DNA from 2 places in the Flintibacter sp. HCN-6482 genome. Region 2 is predicted to be linked to the other one. Evidence: predicted binding sites of a transcription regulator. Region 2 holds the regulator's gene; the other holds the start of a gene.
The links. Region 2 encodes HrcA, which represses chaperone genes, less so after heat shock. Its sites were predicted from a motif close to TGTTAGCACTCNNNNNNNNNGAGTGCTAACA; they were not measured.
Positions count from the first base shown of each region.

Region 1 (4,495 bases), on a different contig from region 2:
GGGAGGAAGTGCCGAATAGTTTGGTAAACAGGCTCATATGGATAAACACCTCTCGGTTCTGTGTATGATATGCTCTGAGAATTGATTTACAATCTTAATTAGTATATCACACTCCGCACGGATAAAAAAGAGCAAATTGTAAACTTTGGCAGTGATTCTGGACAAAAACGAAGATAGTGCGGATCTGCTTTTTGTGCGTGAGGCCTGGGTGCCTTGAAAGCGGAAGAAGGAGAAAAGAAATTTTGGGGCTTTACAACGGGAAAAATTTTGATATAATAAGAAAGCCACATAAGTGATGTATCATAAAGCTTGGCAGGCTATAGTTCCAGAAGGAGCCTGCTATCAATTGTACAGATAGTGAAGACCAGATTTGAGTATGGGCCTGTAGCGCAGTTGGGAGCGCACTACATTCGCATTGTAGGGGTCGTCGGTTCGAATCCGATCAGGTCCACCATTTTTAAGAAAAATCACCGCCAAATCGGCGGTGATTTTTCGTTTGAACACAATTTTACCACAGACAGGGAAGAATCTGCCCCCTTGCACCCAGCGCTCTCCAGGATGATCTGGAGCCTCTTTCGCGCATAGCCCGGATCGATGGGCTGCTCCGGCTTGCTCCGGGATGGGAACATCAGGTCAGAGAAGATCCCCTTCTTGTACTTCAGTAGTAATTCCACGTTTTCAAGAAGATGGCCGGAGGATAAAAATTCCGATATATAAGTTGTCACATAGCGTCTATTTCTGCCATAATTATCGAGAGGAGAGATTTTTGTGGCGAAAAGAGTCAGACGCTATATTTCTGAACTCCTGCAAGCATATCAGGAAATCACAGGAAAAACTTATACTGAAATAGCATTAGATTTTGACATATCACTGTCCAATCTTTATCTGTATCGCACGGAACAAGGTAATCCAACCGCAGATACCATTGATAAAATTGTAGACGGGATAGAGAAAGACTGCCCGGAAGTGATTAAAAAAGTTCCGTACCCACCAGAGGAAGACATTGCAGAGGAGGAAGGTCATGGAGATCTATGAACTGCTATACCGTCTTGGTGTCACCGCCAACTATACAGGCTTCTTCTATACTGCCTATGCAGTACAGTTGTGCGCGGAACATCCGGACCGTCTGATGCTGGTAACAAAATGGGTATATCCGGATGTAGCAAAGAGGTATCGGACAAATTGGAAAGCTGTAGAAAGAAACATCCGCACAGCAGGCAACGTCATATGGGAGGAAGGCCGGTCCCATCTGGAACAATTAGCAGGCAGAATATTGGAACACAAGCCTTGCAATGCGCAGTTACTGGCGATCTTATCCTACAGTCTGCTCTTACCACGCGCCACTCGTCTGACGGCTCGTAGACTGGATGAAGCGGTAGCTCTCTCCAGAGAAGATCATGATATGGGAGTAGTGGATGAGTCGGCCAATGAGCGAGACGATGAGCCGGTTGTCCCCAAAGACTGTGTTCCACTGGATGAACTCAAGGTGAAGTGATGAGGAGGCTCATCCTCTCGCAGCAGTCAGAGACCACCTGGGAAAGCAGCCCGGCGGCATCCCTGCGCGGAGGGACAAAGCCCGATCTCGCCAATGGCATACAGACCAGTTTTTCTTAACGTGCTGAGGAACGCATTGAGCGTTCCTTTACTGTTTCTCTCCAAAAAGGTTCGCCAGAGAATCGGCAGTGAAGAAATAGATCTTCCGGCCTGTTACAAATTATGAAAGCGATGGCGGTGGCGAAGTGAGTTTTCCCAATCCATACAACCTGTTCCGGAATAACGGGACTGCGGCGCAACTGGACAAGGTTCCCACGGAGATCGCACCGGATTTCCAGGGCAGAGTTTTCTCTGATAATGGAATGGATATCGACAACCGCTGCGAACAGCCGCTGCAGTTGTCCCGGGCCATCTTTGAATAGTGCGGAACGGGCAGGCAGAGAGTGGCCGGAAACGGAGGGGGGCATCCGGCAATCGGCTGGCCCCCTGTGCCGTCATATATCTTAACATTCCAGATTAAGGTTTGATTGTCCATTTCATATGTCCTTTTTGGAAAAAAGGACGAAAAGCGGATTCTGCCAGAGGAAAGCCTTGTGTTCTTTTTCATAATCTAAAAGCCCTCTGCCCATTTGAAAATGGGCAGAGGGCTTTTAGATATTGTATTGAGAGGTACAAGAGAAAAATGGAAGTTTAAGAAGCGCGCGAATCACTGAATCGCAATCCGGTTGTGCTGGGGGAGCTCCTTTGTTTCCTTCTTGGGCAACGTCAGCTTCAGGATACCGTCTTCATACTTAGCGGACACCTCCTCAGGCTCCACATCACCAACGTAGAAGCTGCGGCTGCATGCGCCGGTATAACGCTCCTGACGAATATAAGTGCCTTTTTTGTCCTTTTCCTCCTTGTCAAGTCCCTTTGCGGCACGGATGGACAGATAGCCGTCTCGAAGTTCCACAGTCATTTCCTCTTTCTGGAAGCCAGGCAGATCGATGTCCAACTCATAGGAATTCTCTGTTTCCCGTACGTCGGTCTTCATCAGATTCTTAACGTGCTTGCCATACAGAGGGTCGTGACCAGTCCACATCGGAGCGGTGGGAAATCCATCCCCCCAAAAGTCATCAAACAGACGCTCGGCCAAATACTTGTTGTTAGACATAATTCATTCCTCCATTCAAATAACGAATACTTTGCTCGGCCCTTGGAGAGAGCTGGAGGAACTTTTTGGGAGGGGATCATGTGCCCCCTCTCTCAAGGTTCAAGCCCATTATAATCCCAACTTTAGCACTGTCAAGAGGTGAGTGCTAAAATTCATAAAAGAAATACAATTCGTTCATATAATATTCGAGAATGGAGGGACCGGAGGGGGATGGACAGATCTGCTTCCGCATATGGCCGGAGAAAAATATTTAAATTGGGAATTGCTGGGCAAGGGCCTAGGGCAGACTCGGAAAAAGTTGGAAGACAGTGGCTGGCGACTTTTGCGAAAACACCCCCTTTTTTGATATGGCTCGCTCTGCATAGACAGCAGGCGGTACCCAGCATGCGCCACAGCATTCCAAAGGGTATCATCATTCAGGGTCTCCTCGACGATGACATCTGTCAGGCCTTTCCGATGGTTTTTGATGGGGCAGGCCTTACAGTTGGCCTCATTAATATGGGCCTCATACATAGAGCGGGCCATACTTCGATTCCCAGTATGATTTTTACCATAAAATCCTCTCCTATTTGTTTGTATTTCAAAAAATGCGTAAGAGATTTAGCAACAAATTAGAAAGAACTAACTTCTGCTCAAAACAGAAACGCTCTATGAGCGGAGGAGGATGCATGGCTAATATGGTCATTTTTCAGCGGTCGTCAACAGTTCTGGGGAGAAGTAAATTTTTTAGAAAAGGGGATTGACAGATCAGATATACTATGTTATTCTTTAGAAGAAGTTAGTATAAACTAACCACGAAACGGGCGGACCTTATTTTTTTAAACGGAGGTTAGTTATATCTAACTTCGGAGAACAAACCATTGTCTGAATGCCTCAAGTAAAGGAGCGAGCATAAGTATGAACAAATTAGCAATCGTCTATTGGAGCGGCACCGGGAACACAGAGGTCATGGCCAACTGTATTGCGGAAGGGGCAAAAGAGGCCGGAGCTGAGGTGACGCTGATGGGGCCGGCCGATTTTTCCACCGCCCGTCTCTCTGAGTTCAACGTAGTGGCCTTTGGCTGTCCCGCTATGGGGGCTGAGGTGTTGGAGGAGATGGAATTTGATCCCATGTTCTCTGGGATAGAAAGCTTCCTGAACGGTAAGAGAATTGCCCTGTTTGGATCTTATGGTTGGGGTGATGGACAGTGGATGCGGGATTGGTGCAAGCGGTGTGACGAGCATGGCGCCAATCTCTACGACGAAAATGGATTGATTGCCAACGAGACTCCTGATGCAAGTGCCCAGGAGAAGTGCCGGGAGCTGGGCAGAAAGCTGGCTGCCTGGTAGGACTGGACCCCGCTGTTCTGCTTATTTAGATCCCTCCCCGCTTTCCCTTACAGATTCCTCCGAGCGGATATCTGACCCGTTCGGGGGAAAACTACTATCGAGTTGCCTGTGAAAGGAGACGCCCCATGGATCGGACATTTGAAGAAATGTTAGTTAGACAGTGCGCCCCTACTCTGGCGGGCCTGAAGCCGGGCAGCCTGTTCTGTATTACGGCGGAGGACTTAGAGAACGTGCGGAAGAAGGTGCGGTTTTGGGACCAGCGCCTGGAGGTCCTCGGCCTGTCTGTCCGAATACTGCTGGAGCGGAGAGAGGCCGGCTCCGCCTTGGTATATGTGTACCGCGGCAGCCAGCTAGAGCAGTCCCTAGGAGCGACGGATCGCCGCGGTTTTCTGGTGGGGATGGGGTACAGGGGGAGCGGGACAGAGCAAATGCTGGACCAGCTGGCGGAGCGCCTGTCGGCCCAATCGGATTTTCCACATGAGATTGGTGTATTTCTAGGTTATCCCCTCAGGGATGTGG
Region 1 covers NZ_JBBKBK010000001.1:429,922-434,416, reverse strand. Annotated here, with positions in the region: gene secA (preprotein translocase subunit SecA) at 1-37, opposite strand, end outside; tRNA gene WKS99_RS02125 (tRNA-Ala) at 379-454, shown strand; gene WKS99_RS02120 (hypothetical protein) at 769-1,035, shown strand; partial or broken gene WKS99_RS13410 (sporulation initiation factor Spo0A C-terminal domain-containing protein) at 1,022-1,261, shown strand; gene WKS99_RS13405 (hypothetical protein) at 1,331-1,429, opposite strand; gene WKS99_RS02110 (hypothetical protein) at 1,740-1,916, shown strand; gene WKS99_RS02105 (Hsp20/alpha crystallin family protein) at 2,201-2,647, opposite strand; gene WKS99_RS02100 (flavodoxin) at 3,545-3,976, shown strand; gene WKS99_RS02095 (DUF3793 family protein) at 4,102-4,495, shown strand, end outside.
Region 1: WKS99_RS02105 (Hsp20/alpha crystallin family protein) is a predicted target of HrcA. The motif match lies at 2,768-2,798, and genes of this name have one in related genera.

Region 2 (4,495 bases):
GAGCAGTTTTGTAAGTGCGTCGGGGGAGTGTGGAGATTAAGGAGCGGCAAGTGGATTCGAGACTTGACCCGCTCTGGAGCACTGGAATAAGGAGGAACAGGACATGAAAGTTGCCGTATTAATGGAAAATACTGCCCAGGAGGGATGCGGTCTGGTGCCGGAGCACGGCCTGTCCCTGTATATCGAATATCGGGGGAAGAGGCTGCTGCTGGATGGGGGCGCCTCAGGACGGTTTGCCGACAACGCCCAGAAGCTTGGGGTGGACCTGGCGGATGTGGACCTGGGGGTGCTGTCCCACGGCCACTATGACCACGCCGATGGCCTGCGCCGGTTCTTCCAGCTCAACCAGAGAGCCAAGGTCTATGTCCGCCCCCAGGCCGGAGGGCCCTACTTCTCCATGACAGAGGAGGGACCCAAATTTATTGGCGTCCACCGGGATATCTGGGAGGGGGCCAGAGAGCGGCTTGTCCCAGTACCGGGACCTATGGAGCTGCTGGAGGGTGGGTGGCTGCTGCCCGACGGTCCAAAGGACCCGGCCTTTATGGGAAAGGCGTCTAACCTGGTCTGCAAGCGAGGGGAGGATGACTTTGTCCCGGACGATTTCAGCCACGAGCAGTCCCTGGTGCTGGAGGGGGAGCGGGGACTGGTGGTCTTCAACTCCTGCAGCCATGGGGGCATCGTCAACATCGTGCGGGGCGTGCTGGACCAGCTGCCCGGAAAGCGGGTGCACGCCGTGGTGGGCGGACTGCATATGTATGCCAAGGGGGGGACTGGCATGAACTGCTCGCCGGAGTATGTACAGTCGGTGGCTGACGCGCTGAAGGCCCTGGGGGTGGAGCGAATCCTGACCGGCCACTGCACCGGACAGCCAGCCCTGGAGCGGCTGACGGAATACTTCGGTCCCGGCTGTCAGGGACTGTATACCGGCCAGGTGTTTACCCTATAAAAAAGAAACATGACCGCCTGTCTATGGACAGACGGTCATGTTGTTTTCTCCTCTAAAGTGGAGAGATATTGGAGCAGAATCGTTTCCACCAGGTTGGAGAGCGAGCGGTTCTCCAGCTGGGCCTGGGCGCGGAGGCGTTCTACCATGTCCTCATGAAAACGAAAGCTGTAATTCTTTTTTTCGATCCCCATAAAATCACCTCATATCTAGTGTAATACATTAGAAACATTTGTCAAGAGCCGGAGCTCTTAGCAGCAAAAGATAGAAGATGCAAAAAATTGGCGGGATTCATTTGTTTACAACAAATTCATAAAGTGCCTATTGACAATTCTGCCCCCCGGTGGTACATTATCTTTAGCACTCAGGAGTATTGAGTGCTAACGAAATGATCAAAGCGCAAGCAGGCCGGCATGAGGATATAAGACGAAGGGTCCGCGGAGCGGAGCTGTCTTGAGCCGGAACGGCCGGAAGCGCATGCCGAGATAAAAGGAACAGGGGGGGGAAACATGGAGCTGACGGATAGAAAAAGACGGATTCTTCGGGCCATCATTGAAACCTATATCGCCACCGCCGAGCCTGTGGGGTCGAAAATGGTAGCGGAGCGGGCCGGACTGGATGTGTCCAGTGCCACCATCCGGAACGAGATGGCTGATTTGACTGATATGGGCCTTTTGGAGCAGCCCCATACCTCCGCCGGACGGGTACCCTCCGCCGCGGGCTACCGGCTGTATGTCAATGAGTTGATGGGTCATCAGCAGTTGACCATGCAGGAGACTCAGCGTATCAACGAGGCGCTGAACCTGAAGATGGAGGAGCTGGATCGAGTGATCGACCGGGCGGGAAAGGTCCTATCCCAGTTCAGCGACTATCCTGTATTTACCATGGCCGCCCCCGCGGAGCGGATCACCGTCAAACGCTATGACCTGCTGAAAGTGGAAGAAAACGCCTTTATCGCCGTGGTCATGACGGACAACTCCATCGTTAAAAATAAACTCATCCATATCCCTGAGGAGGTTTCTGACACCCAGCTCCAACTGCTCTCCGCGGTTCTGAACAGTTCCTTCGTGGGACTGACCCAGGAGGAGATGGAACAGACCTTGGACAAGATGGAGACCCGCACCGCTCCAGGCGCCTTTGAGCTGATTGCCCTGGTGGTGGACTTCGCGGTGGAGATCCTGTCGGAACAGAGCAGCCAAAAGGTCCGAACTACCGGAATCACTCACTTGCTGGAACACCCGGAATACCGAAGCCTGGACAAGGCTAAACCTCTGATGAACTATCTGGCCGAGGAGAAGGATGTGGCCCGGCTGCCTGTGACAATGACCGGCGGCCAGAACATGAACATCCTGATCGGGCCGGAAAATGTCAGTGACGCGCTGAAGGACACCAGTGTGGTCATGGCCAGCTACGACATTGGAGAAAATATGAAGGGCGTCATCGGAGTGGTTGGACCCACCCGGATGGACTACGCCAAGGTCACCGCCCGCCTGTCCTATTTTGCCGACAGCCTGACCCGCATGTTCGGCAAGGGAGAGTTACCCCCGGCAGAGAAAACAGATACACAGGAGCCATAAGCAGGAAAGGAGCGCCGCATCGTGAGCGATAAAAATAAAAAGAAGCAGGCCCAGCCTGAGCAGTGTCAGGAGGATATTCGGAAGGAAGAGGCTGTGGAGCCTGAGGAAGAGGCTGTTCGCACGGAACAGGAGGAGAAAGGGGAGCCCCAGGAGGCCGGCGAGGCCGCCCAGGGGGACCAGAAATCAGGGGAGGCACCCAAGGAGGAGCCCTCCGGAGAGGGGACCGCACCCCTCGACGACCGCTTTCTCCGCCTGGCCGCGGAGTACGACAACTACCGAAAGCGGACCGCCAAGGAGAAGGAGTCCATCTGGAACGACGCCAAGGCGGATACCGCCGCCGCGTTTCTTCCCGTCTATGATAACCTGGAGCGGGCCTTGAAGCAGGACACCGCCGACGAAGCCTACAAAAAAGGGGTGGAGATGACGATGAACCAGCTGAAGGAGATCCTTTCCAAGCTGGGCATCACTGAGATTCCCGCCCTGGGCCAGCCCTTTGATCCGAATCTCCATAACGCTGTTATGCACGTGGAGGATGAGAGCTTGGGCGAGAACGTAGTGGCCGCCGTGTTCCAGGCCGGCTTCCAGTGCGGCGAGAAGGTCATCCGCTTCGCCATGGTGCAGGTGGCCAATTAGGGGAACGGAACCGAGGTGCGCGGCTTATTTTCAAAAGCCGATGGGATTAAAGGAGGAAAACAGTGAAAAGAAATCAGCCCTGCAAGCAGTGCTGTAAAGCGAAAACCTGTGATGCTGTATCCTATACCCTGCTGCTCGCTGGGGGCCTGCTGGCCTGGTGCGCCGCGCTCTACGCCATCGGGCCGCTGTTCCTATTTTAACTTTGTAAACATGAATGTCATATATTTAGGAGGAATGAATTATGTCTAAGATCATCGGTATCGATTTAGGTACGACCAACAGCTGTGTAGCGGTCATGGAGGGCGGCGACGCTGTCGTCATCCCCAACGCCGAAGGCAACCGCACCACCCCCTCTGTGGTGGCTTTTTCCAAGGACGGCGAGCGTATGGTGGGTCAGGTGGCCAAGCGCCAGGCCATCACGAACCCCGACCGGACCGTCATCTCCATCAAGCGTGAGATGGGCTCCGACTACAAGGTGAACATCGATGGCAAGAAGTATACCCCCCAGGAGATCAGCGCCATGATCCTGCAGAAGCTGAAGGCGGACGCCGAGGCCTATCTGGGCACAACAGTCACCGAGGCCGTCATCACAGTCCCCGCCTACTTCACCGATGCCCAGCGCCAGGCCACTAAGGATGCTGGTAAAATCGCCGGCCTGGACGTGAAGCGGATTATCAACGAGCCCACCGCCGCTGCTCTGGCCTACGGCGTAGACAAGGAGACCGCCCAGAAGGTCATGGTGTATGACCTGGGCGGTGGCACCTTCGACGTATCCATCCTGGATATCGACGACGGCGTCATCGAGGTGCTGGCTACCGCTGGTAACAACCGCTTGGGCGGCGACGACTTCGACAAGTGCGTCATGGACTGGATGGCCGCGGAGTTTAAGAAAACTGAGGGTGTGGACCTGACCGGCGACAAGGTGGCCATGCAGCGCTTGAAGGAGGCTGCTGAGAAGGCCAAGATCGAGCTGTCCGGTGTCACTTCTACCAGCATCAACCTGCCCTATATCACCGCTGATGCCACCGGCCCCAAGCACTTGGACCTGACCCTGACTCGGGCCAAGTTCGACCAACTGACCGCCCACCTGGTGGAAGCCACCAGCGGCCCTGTGAAGCAGGCTCTGTCTGATGCCGGACTGAGCGGAAGCGATTTGTCTAAGGTCCTGATGGTGGGCGGCTCCAGCCGTATTCCCGCGGTTCAGGAGATGGTAAAGAAGCTGACTGGCAAGGAGGGCTTCAAGGGCATTAACCCCGACGAGTGCGTGGCCTTGGGCGCCGCTCTCCAGGGCGGTGTGTTTACCGGCGACGTGAAGGACCTGCTGCTGCTGGACGTCACCCCC
Region 2 covers NZ_JBBKBK010000005.1:78,423-82,917, forward strand. Annotated here, with positions in the region: gene WKS99_RS12960 (MATE family efflux transporter) at 1-90, shown strand, start outside; gene WKS99_RS12965 (MBL fold metallo-hydrolase) at 104-946, shown strand; gene WKS99_RS12970 (hypothetical protein) at 982-1,137, opposite strand; gene hrcA (heat-inducible transcriptional repressor HrcA) at 1,453-2,520, shown strand; gene grpE (nucleotide exchange factor GrpE) at 2,542-3,153, shown strand; gene WKS99_RS12985 (hypothetical protein) at 3,216-3,353, shown strand; gene dnaK (molecular chaperone DnaK) at 3,395-4,495, shown strand, end outside.